Regions from separate parts of the Klebsiella sp. MISC125 genome, predicted to be linked through region 2. Evidence: predicted binding sites of a transcription regulator. Region 2 holds the regulator's gene; the other holds the start of a gene.

Region 1 (6,659 bases), 940 kb from region 2:
CCCGGCACTGGATCGGCTGGGGCGACGCCTGGCCGGGAATGATAAAAGACAAAACTTACACTCATGCGCACAAACCACTCTCCGAACAGAGCGAAGCGGTCGGCCACGCCGTTCGTTCCGTCTACCTGATGACCGGCCTGGCGCATATCGCCCGCATGACTCATGACGAAGAGAAACGCCAGACCTGCCTGCGAATCTGGAACAATACGGTCCAGCGACGGATGTATATTACCGGCGGCATTGGCTCGCAGGGGATCGGCGAAGCCTTTACCAGTGACTACGATCTGCCTAACGATACCGCTTACGGCGAAAGCTGCGCCTCTATCGGCCTGATGATGTTCGCCCGTCGAATGCTGGAAATGGAAGGCGACGCGCATTACGCCGATGTCATGGAGCGTGCGTTCTACAACACGGTGCTCGGCGGAATGGCGCTGGACGGTAAGCACTTCTTTTACGTTAACCCGCTGGAAACGCATCCGAAGAGCATCCCGCATAACCATATTTACGACCATATTAAGCCGGTTCGCCAGCGCTGGTTCGGTTGCGCCTGCTGCCCGCCGAACATCGCGCGCACGCTGGTGGCTATTGGTCACTACCTTTTCACGCCGCGCCAGGATGCGCTGTTTATCAATTTCTATGCCGGAAACGAAGCACAGTTCACCATTAACGGTCGGCCACTGGCGCTAAAAATCAGCGGTAACTATCCGTGGGATGAAGAGGTCAACATCACCTTCACCCATTCACAGCCCGTCGCCCACACTCTGGCGCTGCGCTTGCCGGAATGGTGCGAAGCTCCGCAGGTACTGGTTAATGGCGAAACCGCGCAAGGAGAACGACTCAAAGGCTATCTGCATATCACTCGCCAGTGGCAACAGGGCGACGTCATTACCCTGCATCTGCCGATGACTATCCGTCGCGTCTATGCAAATCCGCTGGTGCGCCATAATGCGGGCAAAGTGGCGATTCAGCGCGGGCCGCTCGTGTATTGTCTGGAAGAGGCGGATAACGGCACAGAGCTGCATAATCTCTCGCTCCCGCGCGATAGTCAGTTTCATGAGATGGCAGGAACTGGCGTTTTGAAAGGAAAAGTCTTGATTACGGCGGAGGGTTTGCGCATGCAGACAGCGCCAGAGGACACTCCGCTGTACAGCTTCGACAGCCCACAGGCGAACGTTGAAAAGCAAACTTTGACGTTTATTCCGTGGTTTAGCTGGGCCAACCGCGGCGAAGGCGAAATGCGGATTTGGGTCGACGAGGCTTAAAAGCAAAAAGCCCGCGATCTCACGATCGCGGGCTTTTCCAGGCGAAGAGATTACCCTTCGTTATGCATCTCTAAATTTTCCACTTCGTTTTGCAGCTGAACCGCTTTCGCATCGTCGTTACGCAGGGAATCGAGATAATCCAGATACTGCTGATCGACGTCTTTGGTAACGTAGATACCGTTGAAAACCGAGCATTCGAACTGCTGAATATCCGGGTTCTCCGCACGGACTGCGTCAATCAGATCGTCCAGATCCTGGAAAATCAAACCGTCTGCACCGATGATCTGACGAATCTCGTCAACTTCACGCCCGTGAGCAATCAGCTCAGTCGCGGTTGGCATATCAATGCCATACACGTTCGGGAAGCGAATTTCCGGCGCTGCTGACGCCAGATACACTTTCTTCGCCCCAGCTTCGCGCGCCATCTCGATAATCTGTTCCGAAGTAGTGCCACGAACGATGGAGTCGTCGACCAGTAGCACGTTCTTATCGCGGAACTCGGCGCGGTTGGCGTTGAGTTTACGACGCACGGACTTACGACGCAGCTGCTGGCCCGGCATGATAAAGGTGCGACCAACATAGCGGTTTTTCACGAAGCCCTGGCGATACGGCTTGTCGAGGATACGGGCAATTTCCAGCGCGATATCGCAGGAGGTTTCCGGAATCGGAATCACTACGTCAATATCAAGATCTTCCCACTCGCGGGCAATTTTCGCCCCCAGCTTAGTCCCCATATTCACACGGGCGCTGTAGACGGAAATTTTGTCGATGAATGAATCCGGACGCGCGAAGTAAACGTATTCGAACAGGCACGGATTGCTGACCGGGTTCTCGGCGCACTGGCGAGTGAACAGCTGGCCTTTTTCGGTGATATACACCGCTTCGCCAGGTGCAACGTCACGTAAGAACTCAAAGCCCAGGGTATCCAGAGCAACGCTTTCCGAGGCCACCATATACTCAGTGCGGCCATCGCCAATATCACGCTTGCCCAGCACCAGCGGACGGATGCCGTTCGGGTCGCGGAAGGCGACCATACCGTGGCCGATAATCATCGCCACGCAGGCATAAGCCCCGCGAATCTGGCGGTTAGTGGCAGCAATCGCCGCAAAAACGTTATCTGCTTCCAGCGGATAATGGCGGAAATTATCCAGCTCGCTGGCAAAAATGTTGAGCAGGATTTCGGAGTCGGAGGTGGTGTTGATGTGGCGGCGTTTTTCTTCAAACAGCTTTTGACGCAGCTCGTGAGCATTAGTCAGATTGCCGTTGTGCGCCAACGTAATGCCATATGGAGAGTTGACGTAGAAAGGCTGAGCCTCGGAGGCGCTGGAGCTGCCAGCCGTCGGGTAACGAACGTGACCGATCCCCATATTGCCTTGCATACGCTGCATATGGCGAGCTTCAAACACATCGCTCACCAGCCCGTTCGCTTTACGCAAACGGAAACAGTTGTTCGCATCGATGGTGATGATGCCTGCGGCATCCTGGCCACGATGCTGAAGCACCGTTAACGCGTCATAAATCGACTGGTTTACCGGCATAACACCGGCGATACCGACAATACCGCACATACGTCTTTTCCTCGTTAAGCTACATCCCAACGCTTATGCTTTGGGCAAGAAACTTGACGAGCTCTGCAGATAGTCAAAGAACCATCTGATAACGAAACTGAACTGTGGGATAAGCTCAGACTTTTGCCAGTCATCGCTTTTCGCCATACTGGTAAAACTATCGAGAAAAAACAGAATCGCAGAGACGATTAGCACACCGCGCAGGGCGCCAAAACAGATCCCCAACACCCTGTCGGTACCCGACAGGCCGGTTTTCTCCACCAGCTGACCTATCACAAAGTTAACGATAGCGCCGACGATAAGCGTCGCGATAAACAGTATCGCGATAGCAATCCCATTTCGGACCAGTTCGTCTTCAAAGCCCGTGAACCAGACAGCCAGGTAAGTGTAGTAATGACTGGCAACAAAGAAAGCGCATCCCCAGGTTACCAGCGATAAAGCTTCACGAACAAAGCCGCGGATCAGGCTGACCAAAGAGGAAAAACCAATCACCGCAATTATGGCGTAATCAATCCAGACCATATACGTCCCACGATTTTACGCCCTGTCGTCCGGTTCGGGGCGCATTCTAACAGAAAAAGAAAACGTTTGCGTAGGGATTTCCGTGCCCTACAGAAATAAAAATGGCGCTGAAAAAACATTCAACGCCATACTGCCTTTCGCCTCTTCAGGGCGCGTCCGACAGGGGTTTCCGTGCTCTGGCCCTGGCTTTCTTTATTAAAAAAGAGAAGGTTAGTTCGGGCTAAAGCCCATGACTACACCGCTAAGTCCGGACAGCTTGTTCAGCTCGCCAAGTTGCCCCTTCAGCTTATCTTTCGAAGCATCCGGGCCGACCAGAATACGGGTGATTTTACCCTGCACCGGCGTCGAAGGCGACGTATAAACTTTGAAGCCAGCGGCGCGCAGCTTACCGACGATCTCGTTGACCTTATCGGCGTTCTTCAGCGCGCCTAACTGCACAACATAGGCTTTACCGGTCGGAGCCGGAATTTCAGCCTGCTGTTGCGGTTTAGGCGCGGGTGTCTGCACCGCGACCTGCTGCGGTGGCTGAGGTTGCGGCTTCTCTACCGGCTTCGGTTGAGGTTTAGGCTGCGGCTGTGGTTTTGGCGCGACAACCGGCTCCTGCACCACATCAAAACTGTTATTGTTCACCGGGATCCGCGAAGGATCGAGCGACGGTGCCGCGGCATCCCCAGCTCTCACCTCTTCGGCGGCCCCTTCCGGAGGCTGCGAAGGCAGCGTCTGAGTCGCTGCTGGCAGCATATCTGGCTCATCACGATCGCCTGGTTTTGGTACCAGTGGGATTGCGGCAAACTCATCCTGATAATGTTTTTTCTGACCATCAAGCAGCCCTGGCAGGATAATAACCCCCAGTGCCACCAGTACGATCGTCCCGACTAAACGGTTCTGAAACTTACTCGCCACCGATTCTCCCCGCGTCTATCTCTTCCATTACATGCGCCACCGTGTGGAATGAACCACACACCAGCACCGTATCCTGTGGTCTGGCATCTGCCGTCGCAGCGTACCAGGCCTGCGCAACGCTGGTATAGACTTTGCCTGCGCGTAAATGTTCCAGCAGTTGCTCTGCCGTCGCGCCGCGCGGCCCTTCCAGCGGCGCACAGTACCAATCGTCAACTTCCGCCTTCAGGTTTTCCAGCGTACCGGCGATGTCCTTATCATGCAGCATACCAATAACCGCCAGCACGCGCCCCGTTTTCGGTAAGGTTTTGAGACGCCCGGCGAGATACGCCGCCGCATGCGGATTATGAGCAACATCAAGGATGACTCGCGGGGTGTCGCTAATTATCTGAAAACGCCCCGGCAGCATCGCCTTTTGAATACCGTCGCGAATCGCCTGCTCGTCAACCTTGAGCTTGCTGGCACGCAGGGCAGCGAGCGCAGTTGCGGCATTCGGCATGGGTACCTGTGGCAGCGGCAGGTCGGTGAGTGCGCCGTTTTCATCACTGAAAGACCAGCTCTGCTCACCGGCCTCATAGCCCCAGTCAACGTCGCGGCGCAGGAGTTGTGCGCCCTTTTCGCTCGCAACCTCGGCGATAGTCTGTGGCATATCGGGTTCACCGACGATAGCCGGTTTACCACCGCGAAAAATACCGGCCTTCTCGCGGCCAATGCTTTCGCGATCCGATCCCAGCCAGTCCGTATGGTCAAGCGCAATACTGGTGACTACCGCCACGTCGGCATCAACAATATTAGTCGCATCCAGGCGACCGCCGAGCCCCACTTCAAGGATAACGACATCCAGTTGCGCCTGCTGAAATAGCCACAGCGCGGACAGCGTACCGAATTCAAAATAGCTCAGAGAAATCTCGCCGCGCGCCGCTTCGATTTCAGCAAAGGAAGTGGTATGCGCAAGTTCCGACAGCTCTTCGCCCTGCACGCGCACCCGCTCGGTATAGCGCACCAGATGCGGCGAACTATAAACACCCACTTTGAAGCCCGCCGCCATCAGTACCGATTCCAGGGTACGGCAGGTCGTTCCTTTGCCGTTGGTTCCCGCCACCGTGAACACAAACGACGCAGGTTTTAATACCGCCATCCGCGCAGCCACCTCGCTGACGCGCGCCAGCCCCAGGTCGATTGTTTTGCTGTGCAGATGTTCCAGATAAGAAAGCCACGTAGCCAGGGGCGACGCGGCCTGAGGAATTGGTTGTTTTTCCATGATGTCCGGCAAGAGTTAAGATAACTACGCGTATAAAAAAGGGCAGCACCGTCAGGCCTGCCCTCTGTATTATCAGGCCTCTGGTTCCTGATCCGGCTCCGGTGGCACCACCTCGCCTTCGTGAACGGGTTCCGGATTTGGCGCCGGAAGATTCATCAGCTTCGCCAGAATACTGGCCAGCTTCAGACGCATTTCCGGGCGACGTACGATCATATCGATCGCCCCTTTTTCAATCAGGAACTCACTGCGCTGGAATCCCGGCGGCAGCTTCTCACGAACAGTCTGTTCAATAACGCGGGGACCGGCAAAACCGATCAACGCTTTGGGCTCAGCGATGTTTAAATCGCCCAACATAGCAAAGCTCGCCGAGACGCCGCCCATGGTTGGGTCGGTCAGCACGGAGATATACGGCAAGCCGCGCTCCTGCATTTTCGCCAGCGCAGCGGAGGTTTTCGCCATCTGCATCAGCGACATCAGCGCTTCTTGCATACGCGCGCCGCCGGATGCGGAGAAACAAATCAGCGGGCAGTTATCTTCCAGTGCCTGTTCAACCGCACGGACAAAGCGCGCGCCGACGACGGAGCCCATCGAACCGCCCATAAAGGAGAATTCGAAAGCGGCGGCAACAACCGGCATTTCATGCAGGGTGCCTTTCATGACCACCAGCGCGTCTTTTTCGCCAGTCTCTTTCTGGGCTGATGCCAGACGGTCTTTATACTTTTTCGAATCGCGGAACTTCAGCACATCTTTTGGCTCGAGCTCGCTTCCCAGCTCCACGAGGGAACCTTCGTCCAGCAGGCTATGCAGGCGGTTACGCGCCGACATACGCATGTGGTGATCGCACTTAGGGCAAACCTCCAGGTTGCGCTCCAGCTCTGCGCGGTACAGTACCTGCCCGCAGCTGTCGCACTTGGTCCATACACCTTCAGGAATACTCGCCTTACGGGTGGGGGTTATATTGCTTTTAATTCGTTCAATCCAGCTCATTGATAACCTTTCTACCTGAACCTGGTCGATGCCAGTTTTGTCGCAAGGGGCGCATAATGCCATTTTTGCCCCTTACAGACCATGAATGTTGCACATTAAATCATAACATCCCGTAACATGGGATAAAAAAGTGGTCGAACCGCTCACACTTCACTCTTC
Region 2 (11,330 bases):
GAAAGGCCGTCAGGAAGGCAGTCTGATGTTCGCTGGCGATGCGTTGACTCTGTCCCAGGTGCTTTACTCTCTGTGGCTGGGGGCCAATTTGCAGGCCAAGATTACCCGTAGCGCAACGCCGCTGGAAAGCGCCCTTGCCCACGCTAAAAATATTATTGCTGCGCCTGCCGTTTAACAGGCGTTTTTATTTAACCAGTTTCAAGACGACCGGTCTACTCAGGAGTCATTATGTCAGAATCTAAGTTGTTTACCCCATTGAAAGTCGGTGCGGTCACCGTACCTAACCGCGTATTCATGGCTCCGCTGACGCGTCTGCGTAGCATTGAACCAGGCGATATTCCAACCCCTCTGATGGGCGAATACTACCGTCAGCGCGCCAGCTCCGGCTTGATTATTTCCGAAGCTACGCAGATCTCCGCTCAGGCGAAAGGCTATGCTGGCGCCCCTGGCCTGCACAGCCCGGAACAGATTGCGGCGTGGACGAAAATCACCGCTGGTGTACATGCCGAAAACGGTCACATTGCCGTTCAGCTGTGGCACACCGGACGCATTTCGCATAACAGCATCCAGCCTGGCGGCCAGGCACCGGTTGCGCCATCAGCGATTAGCGCCGGTACCCGTACTTCGCTGCGCGATGAGCACGGCCACGCGATTCGTGTTGATACCTCTATGCCACGCGCACTTGAAATCGATGAGATCCCCGGGATCGTTGATGATTTCCGTCAGGCGGTCGGTAACGCTCGCGATGCCGGTTTTGACCTTGTCGAACTGCACTCCGCGCACGGTTACCTGCTGCACCAGTTCCTTTCCCCGACCTCTAACCATCGTACCGACCAGTACGGCGGCAGCGTTGAAAATCGCGCGCGTCTGGTTCTGGAAGTCGTTGATGCGGTGAGCAAAGAGTGGAGCGCCGACCGTATCGGTATTCGCGTCTCGCCAATCGGTAGCTTCCAGAACGTCGACAACGGACCGGACGAAGAAGCCGATGCGCTGTATCTGATTGAAGAGCTGGCTAAACGCGGTATTGCCTACCTGCATATGTCCGAACCGGACTGGGCAGGCGGCCAACCGTATAGCGATGAATTCCGCCAGAAAGTGCGCGACCGTTTCCCTGGCGCAATTATCGGTGCAGGCGCGTATACGGTAGAAAAAGCCAATGACCTGATCGGCAAAGGCCTGATTGATGCCGTCGCTTTTGGTCGGGACTATATCGCCAACCCGGATCTGGTTGCGCGTTTACAGAAAAAAGTCGCACTAAATGAACAGCGCCCGGAAAGCTTCTACGGCGGCGGCGCGGAAGGCTATACCGATTATCCTACTCTGTAATCCCTCCATTGCATTGATAGCGGCGGGTTATCGCCGCTATACTTAACGCTCTGATGTATCAAAAATAAACTGCATAGGGGACATTATGCGCTTACTTCACACCATGCTGCGCGTTGGCGACCTGCAACGTTCGATTGAGTTTTACACCAACGTGCTGGGCATGAAGTTGCTGCGTACCAGCGAAAACACTGAGTACAAATACTCACTGGCATTCGTGGGTTACGGCGAAGAAAGCGATACCGCCGTTATCGAGCTGACCTACAACTGGGGCGTTGATAAATACGATCTCGGCAGCGCCTACGGCCACATCGCGCTAAGCGTTGATAACGCGGCTGAAGCCTGTGAGCGTATTCGCCAGAACGGTGGCAACGTGACGCGTGAAGCGGGTCCGGTCAAAGGCGGCACCACGGTTATCGCTTTTGTCGAAGATCCGGATGGTTACAAAATTGAACTGATTGAAGAGAAAGATGCCGGCAAAGGCCTCGGCAACTAATCTGCTTCGGGCGTCCATCGGCGGCGCCCGCTGTTTTATCCCCCTTCCTGCTGCAAGCGGTGGCAAAATTTGCCATAATGCGCGCTACTTTTTTCCAGCTAAGAGAATCTGATGTCCGAGAACGCTCAACTTAATGGTCTGTGCGACCGTTTTCGCGGTTTCTATCCTGTGGTAATTGATGTTGAAACCGCGGGATTTAATGCCAAAACCGACGCCCTGCTGGAGATCGCCGCTATTACGTTGAAAATGGATGAGCAAGGCTGGCTGATGCCGGACGAAACGCTGCATTTTCATGTTGAACCTTTCGAGGGTGCCAACCTGCAGCCTGAAGCTCTGGCCTTTAACGGGATTAACCCGAACGATCCTGAGCGCGGCGCGGTGAGCGAATATGATGCCCTGCACGCGATTTTCAAAATGATCCGCAAAGGGATGAAAGAGAGCGATTGTAGCCGTGCCATTATGGTCGCCCATAACGCCACATTCGATCATGGTTTTACCATGGCGGCTGCCGAGCGCGCGAGCCTGAAGCGCAACCCTTTCCACCCGTTCGTGACATTCGATACGGCGGCACTAAGCGGGCTTGCGCTCGGCCAGACGGTGTTGTCGAAAGCCTGCATCGCCGCGGGTATGGCATTTGATGGCACCCAAGCGCACTCGGCGCTTTACGATACCGAACAAACCGCGCAGCTGTTTTGCGAAATCGTCAATCGTTGGAAACGACTTGGCGGCTGGCCGTTACCGGTAGCCGAAGAATAGTAGAGACAAAAAAAGCGACTCCACCAGAAGTCGCTTTTTTATTGGCAGCAAAAATTACTCTGCTTTCGGCTCGTCAGTCTTGTACTTAGCGGCCGTTTCTTTGATCAACGTTTGCAGTTCGCCGCGCTGATACATCTCAATAATGATGTCGCAACCGCCAACCAGTTCGCCATCAACCCACAGTTGCGGGAAAGTCGGCCAGTTTGCGTATTTCGGCAGCTCTGCGCGGATGTCCGGGTTCTGCAGAATGTCGACGTAAGCAAAACGTTCGCCACAGGCAGACAGCGCCTGCACGGCCTGGGCGGAGAAACCGCAGCTTGGCAGTTTCGGGGACCCTTTCATGTACAGCAGGATTGGGTTTTCAGCGATTTGATGTTGGATTTTTTCTAAAGTCGTGCTCATTGTCTTGCTTCCTTAAACTTCTCTACGGCAGTAATTTGTCATTGTAGCGTCCTGAACGCAGGACCGATAATAACATTTTTGTCACTCTTCACATTTTATCTTCTGTGCCCAGAAGTTGCCTCAAAAATATCATTTTATCGTCTGACGCAAGAGTGTGTTGCTCATTTTTCATGCGACATGGTTATTGTCTGACGTATTTTTTTGCAATCGTTAACCAAACGACACTTTAGATACAAAAGAATATTAACTCTCAGGGTTTTTATGCTTTAGAATCGATGCAGTTTGTCATTCATCGTCAGGCATCTGTATATGTCTGTAATTTAATCAGGGGATTGCTCAGTGGCGCGTCTTAACAAAATCGCGATTTCGCTCTGTGCATTACTTATTACGTCGATCTCATTTACGCCGCTGGCGCATGCTTCCGGGCATACGCACGCTTCGGCTACGCCAAAAGCGCATCCGGCCAAAGGCACTACCGCAGAGCGTAAGAAAAAAGCAGCCAGTTCCAAAAGTAAAACCACCGCTAAAACCTCCAGCAAGAAAACATCGACCGCCAGCCGCGCAAAAGCCCCTACCCGCACAACCGCCTCAAGCCAAACCGCGCTTAACCGTCAGGTTGCCGGTGCAAGCAAAAAATGCGTATTGCGCAAAGGCTACAAAAAGCAGTGCGCTAGCTCGACAAAATCGGTAGCAGAAAGCAAAGTCGCCAGAGCAAGCGTGCAGAAAAAGTGCGTCGTGCGCAAAGGCTATAAAACCCGCTGTAAACCTGTCGCTGATGAGCCTCAGTTGACCATCGCCGATGCGCATAAAGCTCGGGTACAAAAGGCGCAAAGCACCGCCATGTCGAAGTTAATGGATCAGATTGGCAAACCTTATCGCTGGGGTGGTACTTCGCCGCGAACCGGGTTTGATTGCAGCGGTCTGGTCTATTATGCCTATAAAGATCTGGTAAAAATTCACATCCCGCGTACCGCTAATGAAATGTATCATCTGCGCGATGCCCGCCCGGTCGATCGCGGTGAGCTGCAAAGCGGTGATTTAGTCTTCTTCCGCACCCGTGGGCGCGGTACCGCCGATCACGTTGGTGTCTATGTCGGCAACGGTAAATTTATCCAGTCCCCGCGCACCGGTCGCGATATTCAAATAACCTCGCTGAGTGAAGATTACTGGGAACGCCATTACGTTGGCGCGCGCCGCGTCATGACGCCAAAAACCATTCGCTAATTCTGCCTCGTCGCTTCTGCGGCGGGGTAACACTCTCTTTTGCCACATCTTTTAATTTGCTACTATTACCTTGCGTAATACATGGTTATTGCGCGAACTATACCCAAAATAATTCCAGTTGTATCAAGGCGGCAACTAAGCGCATCCCCGGGAGCGTACAAATAGTACGTGACCGGGGTAAGTGCAGGCAGCCAACAAAGATGCGGCTGGAAGTATGAAGGGTATAACTATAAAAAGGAGAGTAGCAATGTCGTTCGAATTACCTGCATTACCATATGCAAAAGACGCCCTCGCGCCGCACATTTCCGCAGAAACCCTGGAATACCATTACGGTAAACACCACCAGGCCTACGTCACCAATCTCAACAACCTGATCAAAGGCACCGCGTTTGAAGGCAAGACCTTAGAAGAAATCGTTCGCTCTTCCGATGGCGGCGTTTTTAACAACGCAGCTCAGGTCTGGAACCACACCTTCTACTGGAACTGCCTGGCACCAAACGCTGGCGGCGAACCTGAAGGTGAACTGGCGGCAGCTATCGCTAAATCCTTCGGCAGCTTTGCTGATTTCAAAGCAAAATTCACCGATGCGGCAGCGAAAAACTTTGGTGCTGGCTGGACCTGGCTGGTGAAAAATGCTGATGGTAGCCTGGCGATTGTTTCCACCAGCAACGCCGGTACGCCGCTGACCAGCGACGCAACCCCGCTGCTGACCGTGGATGTCTGGGAACACGCTTACTACATCGACTACCGTAATGCGCGTCCGAACTATCTGGAACACTTCTGGGCGCTGGTGAACTGGAAATTTGTGGCGGCCAATCTGGCGGCATAAAAGCAAACCGCAGAAGGATTGCGCCTTCTGCGGTTATTTTTCACTTCACTCACAATTCACATACTTTTCATGAACGATTAGTGGTTAGCAAAAGCCTCTTCCGGCTGCGACCGACCGCTGAAAAACACCAGCAGTAGCGCAACGCCCGCAATGATCGCTCCCATCACTGGGACGAATGCATAGCCCAGCCCACCAGATATCACCGCACCACCGGCGGCTGCGCCTAACGCGTTACCGAGGTTGAAAGCGCCGATATTAACCGATGATGACAGCCCGGGAGCTTCGTGAGCCACGCGCATCACGCGCATCTGCAGTGGCGGAACTACCGCAAAAGTCGCGGCACCCCAGACAACCATACTTATAGCAGCACCAATTTGTGACTGGGCCAGCAGCGGGATCGCCAGCATGATCACCATCAACAGCAGCAGAAAGCCCTTCAACGTCCCGGAAACCGAGCGGTCGGCAAACTTACCGCCAAGGTAGTTACCCAGCGAGAAGCCTACGCCAATCAGTACCAACATCGCGGTCACAAACAGTGGCGATGCGTTAGTGATGCTGTGCAGGACCGGTGATATATAGGTGTAAAGCGTAAACATCGCCCCTGCCCCCAGAACGGTGGTCAGCAGCGCTGACAGCACCTGCGGGCGCATCAGTACTGAAAGTTCCTGCTTAACATCAGGCCGCTCACCCGCGCTTCCTTTTGGCAGGGAAAACCACAGGCTGACCATCGCCACCACGCCGAGACCCGCCGTTGCAAGGAACGACATTCGCCAGCCGATAGTTTCCCCCAACCAGGTCGCCGCCGGAACGCCGCCAATGTTGGCAATTGTCAGCCCCATAAACATGGTCGCCACGGCGCTGGCCTGCTTATGCTTCGGCACTACGCTCGCCGCCACCACCGAGCCGAGCCCAAAAAAAGCGCCGTGATTGAGGCTGGTGATAATGCGCGACAGCAGTAGCGTGGTGTAATCCGGTGCAATTGAAGAGAGCACGTTACCAAGAGTAAAAATCGCCATCAGGAAAATCAGCGCATTTCTGCGCGCGCGGTGCGAAAGCAGTAGAGTCATCAGCGGCGCGCCAACCATCACCCCAATGGCATAGGCACTAATAAGCATTCCCGCAGCCGGAATAGAGACATCCACGCCTTTGGCGATAACCGGTAGTAGCCCCATCGGGGAGAACTCGGTAGTACCGATACCGAAGGCACCGATCGCCAGAGCGAGCAGGGGAAAGTTGATTTTCATTCAATGACTCCATCGGGCCGTCTTCAGCGACGGCATCTCATCAGAAGCCAAAAGCATGACATCAATCACAGAAAAACAAAAGTAAACGAAATGGCAAAAGATTTTTGCGAAATTGATAATAATGGCGGAAAAAGAAAAGGGAGAACGATGTCTCCCTCATATTGGAATTAGTGCAGTATGGCGGTCAGCCCTGCGGCGACAATCAAACCCAGAACAATAATCGTCGTTGTCAGCGAAAACTTTAAATCTGTATCCATCAATTTTTCCCCTTGATTATCCCCACATGAAAAGTGAGCTTGCTCATTTTTACATAGATTAGCGCAAATATCTTCCGAGATTTAGAGGGATGCACATTTTTGCTCTTCCCCTTTGCCCCAAGATCGGACAAAATCCCACGCTAATTTGAAAGCGTATCGGCCATTGACCCCTTCCTGTCGTTCTGTGTCGTTTTCCCGACGTGATGCAATGTTCAATTTTGGCATCAGGGTGTGTACAGGCAAACGTTTACGTACCGATTAACGGGCGATCAGGTCAAGGTCTGGAGTGAGAAGTAATGGCAACTATTAAAGATGTAGCGAAGCGCGCAAACGTTTCCACTACAACAGTATCACATGTAATTAACAAAACGCGTTTCGTTGCGGAAGAGACACGCAACGCTGTGTGGGCTGCGATTAAAGAACTGCACTACTCCCCCAGCGCCGTTGCTCGCAGCCTGAAGGTTAATCACACTAAGTCTATCGGATTGCTGGCGACCAGCAGCGAAGCGGCCTATTTTGCCGAAATTATCGAATCCGTTGAGAAAAGTTGCTTCCAGAAGGGCTATACCCTGATTCTCGGCAACGCATGGAACGATCCGGAGAAACAGCGCGCCTACCTGTCAATGATGGCGCAGAAGCGCGTGGACGGCCTGCTGGTGATGTGTTCTGAGTATCCTGAGTCGGTACTGAGCATGCTGGAAGAATATCGCCATATTCCGATGGTCGTGATGGACTGGGGTGAAGCAAAAGCCGACTTCACCGACTCGGTTATCGATAACGCCTTCGAAGGGGGTTATATCGCCGGGCGCTATCTGGTGGAACGCGGTCATCGCGAAATTGGCGTGATCCCCGGCCCGCTTGAGCGGAACACCGGTGCCGGCCGCCTGGCGGGCTTTATGAAAGCGATGGAAGAAGCGCAGATCAACGTTCCTGAAAACTGGGTCGTGCAAGGTGATTTCGAGCCGGAATCCGGCTACCGCGCGATGCAGCAAATCCTCAGCCAACACCATCGCCCGACGGCGATTTTCTGCGGCGGGGATATCATGGCGATGGGCGCTATTTGTGCAGCAGATGAAATGGGTCTGCGCGTGCCGCAGGATATTTCGCTGATCGGTTATGACAATGTGCGCAACGCCCGCTACTTCAGCCCGGCGCTGACCACCATCCATCAGCCAAAAGATTCTCTGGGCGAAGCGGCCTTCAACATGCTGCTGGACCGCATCGTCAACAAGCGCGAAATTTCCCAGTCTATTGAAGTACATCCGCGCCTGGTCGAACGTCGATCCGTGGCCGACGGTCCGTTTGTCGATTATCGCCGTTAATTCTCCTCGCGGCGCCGGCTATTCCGGCGCCCGCAGCCACTCCCTGTTCAGCGTTTCACTGTCGCCAAGGTAATCCAGCAGCCACATCAGCGCCGGTGAAGCATCGCTTTGTTGCCACGTCAGGCAGCAGGCCGCATCAGGGAATGGGTTTTCCAGCGCCAGCGCCGTCCATTCTCCGCTATCAATTCGCGGCTGTGCAAAATGCTTTGGCACCATGCCAACACACAACCCTGCGCTGAGGCAAGTCGCGGAAGCGTCCCAGTCCGGTACCACCACCCTCTTCTGATTATCCAGCAGCCACGTCGTGCGTTTCGGTAGCGAGCGTGAAGTATCTTCCCGTACCAGCGACGGCCAGTTGCGCAACACATCGTCGCTTAACGGGCCGTCTATTTTCGCCAAAGGATGATCGCTGGCCACCACGCAATCCCAACTCAGCATCCCCATATCGCGAAACGCATAGCGCCCACCGACGGGAATAGAGCGCGTCGCGCCGATAGCTAATTCCACGCGGCCATCAGCTAACGCATCCCAGACGCCGTTGAATACCTCCTGAAAGACAATCAGTTCAACGTCATCAAAATGACGATAGAAATCAACGATCATTTGCCGCATGCGCGCCGGTTTGACGATGTCATCGACGGCAATGGATAGCTGCCCGCGCCAACCGTTGGCTATCTGCTGGCACTGCTGGCGAGTGATCTGCATTTTTTTGATAACAGAGCGCCCTTCCTGCAAAAACCAGACCCCGGCCGGGGTTAATTCGACATCACGGTGACGACGTTCAAAGAGCGGAACCGCCAGCCACTCTTCCAACTGACGCACGGTATAACTCACCGCTGAAGGTACGCGGTGTAGCTCCTGCGCCGCTGCGCTAAAACTGCCGTTACGCGCAACAGCATCAACCACCTCAAGTGAGTATTCTGACCACATATTCTGCCTACAAAATTTTTGAATCCACCTGACAAATATTAGCGTTTCACAAGCCCGAATGCACTCCCTACACTCTGCCGCACCGTACCTGCATCAATAACAAGAGAATTTTATGCAACAATTGCAACAACCTGGGAAAGGATTTTTAGTCTGGCTGGCCGGGCTCAGCGTGCTCGGCTTTCTGGCCACCGATATGTATCTGCCGGCTTTCGCCGCGATCCAACAAGATCTCAACACTTCAGCGGCTTCAGTCAGCGCCAGCCTGAGCTTGTTCCTGGCAGGCTTTGCCATTGGACAGCTTTTTTGGGGGCCGCTCTCCGACCGTTACGGACGCAAGCCGGTACTGCTAAGCGGCCTGGCCATTTTCGCAATCGGCTGTCTGGGGATGCTTTGGGTGCAAGATGCCACGCTGATGCTGGCGCTGCGCTTCATTCAGGCGATTGGCGTTTGCGCCGCCGCCGTGACCTGGCAAGCGATGGTGACCGATTACTACCCAGCCCATCGCACAAACCGTATTTTTGCCGCCATTATGCCACTGGTGGGCTTGTCTCCAGCACTGGCGCCGCTGCTCGGTAGCTGGCTGCTGGTTCATTTCGAATGGCAGGCTATTTTCGCCGTTCTGTTCGCGATAACCCTGTTGCTCATGCTGCCGGCCTTGCGCCTGAAAGCGGCGAAAAAGACGGTTGTCGGCACCCAGCAGAAGCTGACTTTCCTTGCCCTACTACGCTCGCGCGAATACAGCGGCAACGTGCTGATTTATGCCGCCTGCTCCGCCAGCTTTTTCGCATGGTTGACCGGCTCGCCATTTATTCTTCACGAGATGGGGTACAGCCCGACCGTTATCGGCCTGAGCTACGTTCCGCAAACTATCGCGTTTCTGGTTGGCGGTTACGGCTGCCGTGCGGCTTTACAAAAATGGTCAGGGCAGCAGATCCTGCCGTGGCTGCTGGTGATTTTCTCCATCAGCGTTGCCGCTACCTGGCTGGTAGGTTTGCAGGCTAACGCCACGCTTGTCGGATTAATGATTCCGTTCTGTGCAATGGCGGTGGTAAATGGCGGTATTTATCCTATCGTCGTTGCTCAGGCGCTGAAGCCGTTCCCGCAGGCGACCGGTCGCGCCGCAGCTTTGCAAAATACCTTACAGTTGGGTCTTTGCTTTATCGCCAGCTTGCTGGTTTCTACGCTGATAGCGACACCGCTGCAAACCACCACCAGCGTGATGCTTATCTCCATTGTGCTGGCCGGTATCGGTTACCGTATGCAGTACAAGGCCACCGCGTTGGCAACAGAATCGTCACATGCTTAAGGTAATCTTCAGATAGTGTTAAGGTCCAGTAATTAGCTTGCTAACATATTTTTATTGAAAGCCTGTTTTTAGCGGCCTATACTGGATCCGGCATCACATAAATAGAAAGATTAATTGATTTAACGGGAGCAGGATGCGTCCCGTTTCTCCATGGAAGGCCTTTCGGCAAGGGTTATCTCCCTTCCTCTGTTCTACGTCGGATAGCAGCCTCACGGATTGTCCGTGAGATTTCTCACAAAGCCAGAAAAGCGTCTACGCTGTTTTAAGGTTCTGATCACTTGGGCGTGATGGAGAAGCTATGAGTTCATCGTGTATAGAAGAAGTAAGCGTACCAAATGATGATTGGTACCGGATTGTCGCTGAATTATTAGGCCGTGCGGGCATCGAAATTAACGGTCCTGCCCCCTCCGATCTGCGGATTAAAAACCCCCTCTTTTTTAAGCGCGTTTTACAAGAAGGGTCGCTGGGATTGGGAGAGAGCTATATGGACGGCTGGTGGGATTGCGAGCGGCTGGATTTATTTTTCCACAAGGTCTTACGCGCCGGACTGGAAAATCAACTTCCCCACCATTTTAAAGATACCCTTCGCATCGCGGGCGCTCGCTTATTCAATTTGCAAAGTAAAAAAAGGTCCTGGATAGTCGGCAAAGAACATTACGACTTAGGTAACGATCTTTTCAGCCGCATGCTCGACCCTTTTATGCAATATTCCTGCGGATACTGGAAAGATGCGCAGAATCTGGAAGATGCACAGCAGGCAAAATTAGATCTGATCTGTCAAAAGCTGCAGCTTGAACCCGGAATGCGGGTGCTGGATATTGGCTGCGGCTGGGGTGGTCTGGCTTACTATATGGCTAAAAACTACCAGGTCAGCGTTGTTGGTGTCACTATTTCAGCCGAACAGCAAAAGATGGCCCAGCAGCGTTGTGAAGGGCTGGACGTAACAATTCTGCTTCAGGACTATCGCGATTTGCATGATAGTTTTGACCGCATTGTTTCCGTTGGTATGTTTGAACATGTCGGGCCTAAAAATTACGACACCTATTTTGACGTGGTGGATCGTAATTTAAAAGCTGACGGTCGTTTCCTGCTGCACACAATCGGCTCGAAAAAAACCGATCATAGCGTCGACCCGTGGATTAATAAATATATCTTCCCCAACGGTTGTCTGCCGTCGGTACGCCACATCGCACAGGCCAGTGAAACGCATTTCGTGATGGAAGATTGGCATAATTTCGGTG

Evidence for each region. Region 2 encodes PurR, which represses purine synthesis genes. Its sites were predicted from a motif close to CANGCAAACGTTTGCNTG; they were not measured.
Region 1: the regulator PurR is predicted to act here: its motif matches at 3,408-3,425, upstream of cvpA (colicin V production protein).

Annotation. Positions count from the first base shown of each region.
Region 1 is NZ_CP180448.1:1,814,688-1,821,346, reverse strand. Features, by position in the region: gene ACMYSL_RS08705 (glycoside hydrolase family 127 protein) at 1-1,262, shown strand, start outside; gene purF (amidophosphoribosyltransferase) at 1,313-2,830, opposite strand; gene cvpA (colicin V production protein) at 2,864-3,352, opposite strand; gene dedD (cell division protein DedD) at 3,563-4,255, opposite strand; gene folC (bifunctional tetrahydrofolate synthase/dihydrofolate synthase) at 4,245-5,513, opposite strand; gene accD (acetyl-CoA carboxylase, carboxyltransferase subunit beta) at 5,586-6,500, opposite strand.
Region 2 is NZ_CP180448.1:2,757,108-2,768,437, reverse strand. Features, by position in the region: gene ACMYSL_RS13125 (TetR/AcrR family transcriptional regulator) at 1-175, shown strand, start outside; gene ACMYSL_RS13120 (alkene reductase) at 229-1,326, shown strand; gene gloA (lactoylglutathione lyase) at 1,412-1,819, shown strand; gene rnt (ribonuclease T) at 1,931-2,575, shown strand; gene ACMYSL_RS13105 (Grx4 family monothiol glutaredoxin) at 2,630-2,977, opposite strand; gene ACMYSL_RS13100 (C40 family peptidase) at 3,317-4,201, shown strand; gene sodB (superoxide dismutase [Fe]) at 4,449-5,030, shown strand; gene ACMYSL_RS13090 (MFS transporter) at 5,108-6,274, opposite strand; gene ACMYSL_RS13085 (YnhF family membrane protein) at 6,442-6,531, opposite strand; gene purR (HTH-type transcriptional repressor PurR) at 6,828-7,853, shown strand; gene punR (DNA-binding transcriptional activator PunR) at 7,872-8,783, opposite strand; gene punC (purine nucleoside transporter PunC) at 8,905-10,089, shown strand; gene cfa (cyclopropane fatty acyl phospholipid synthase) at 10,388-11,330, shown strand, end outside.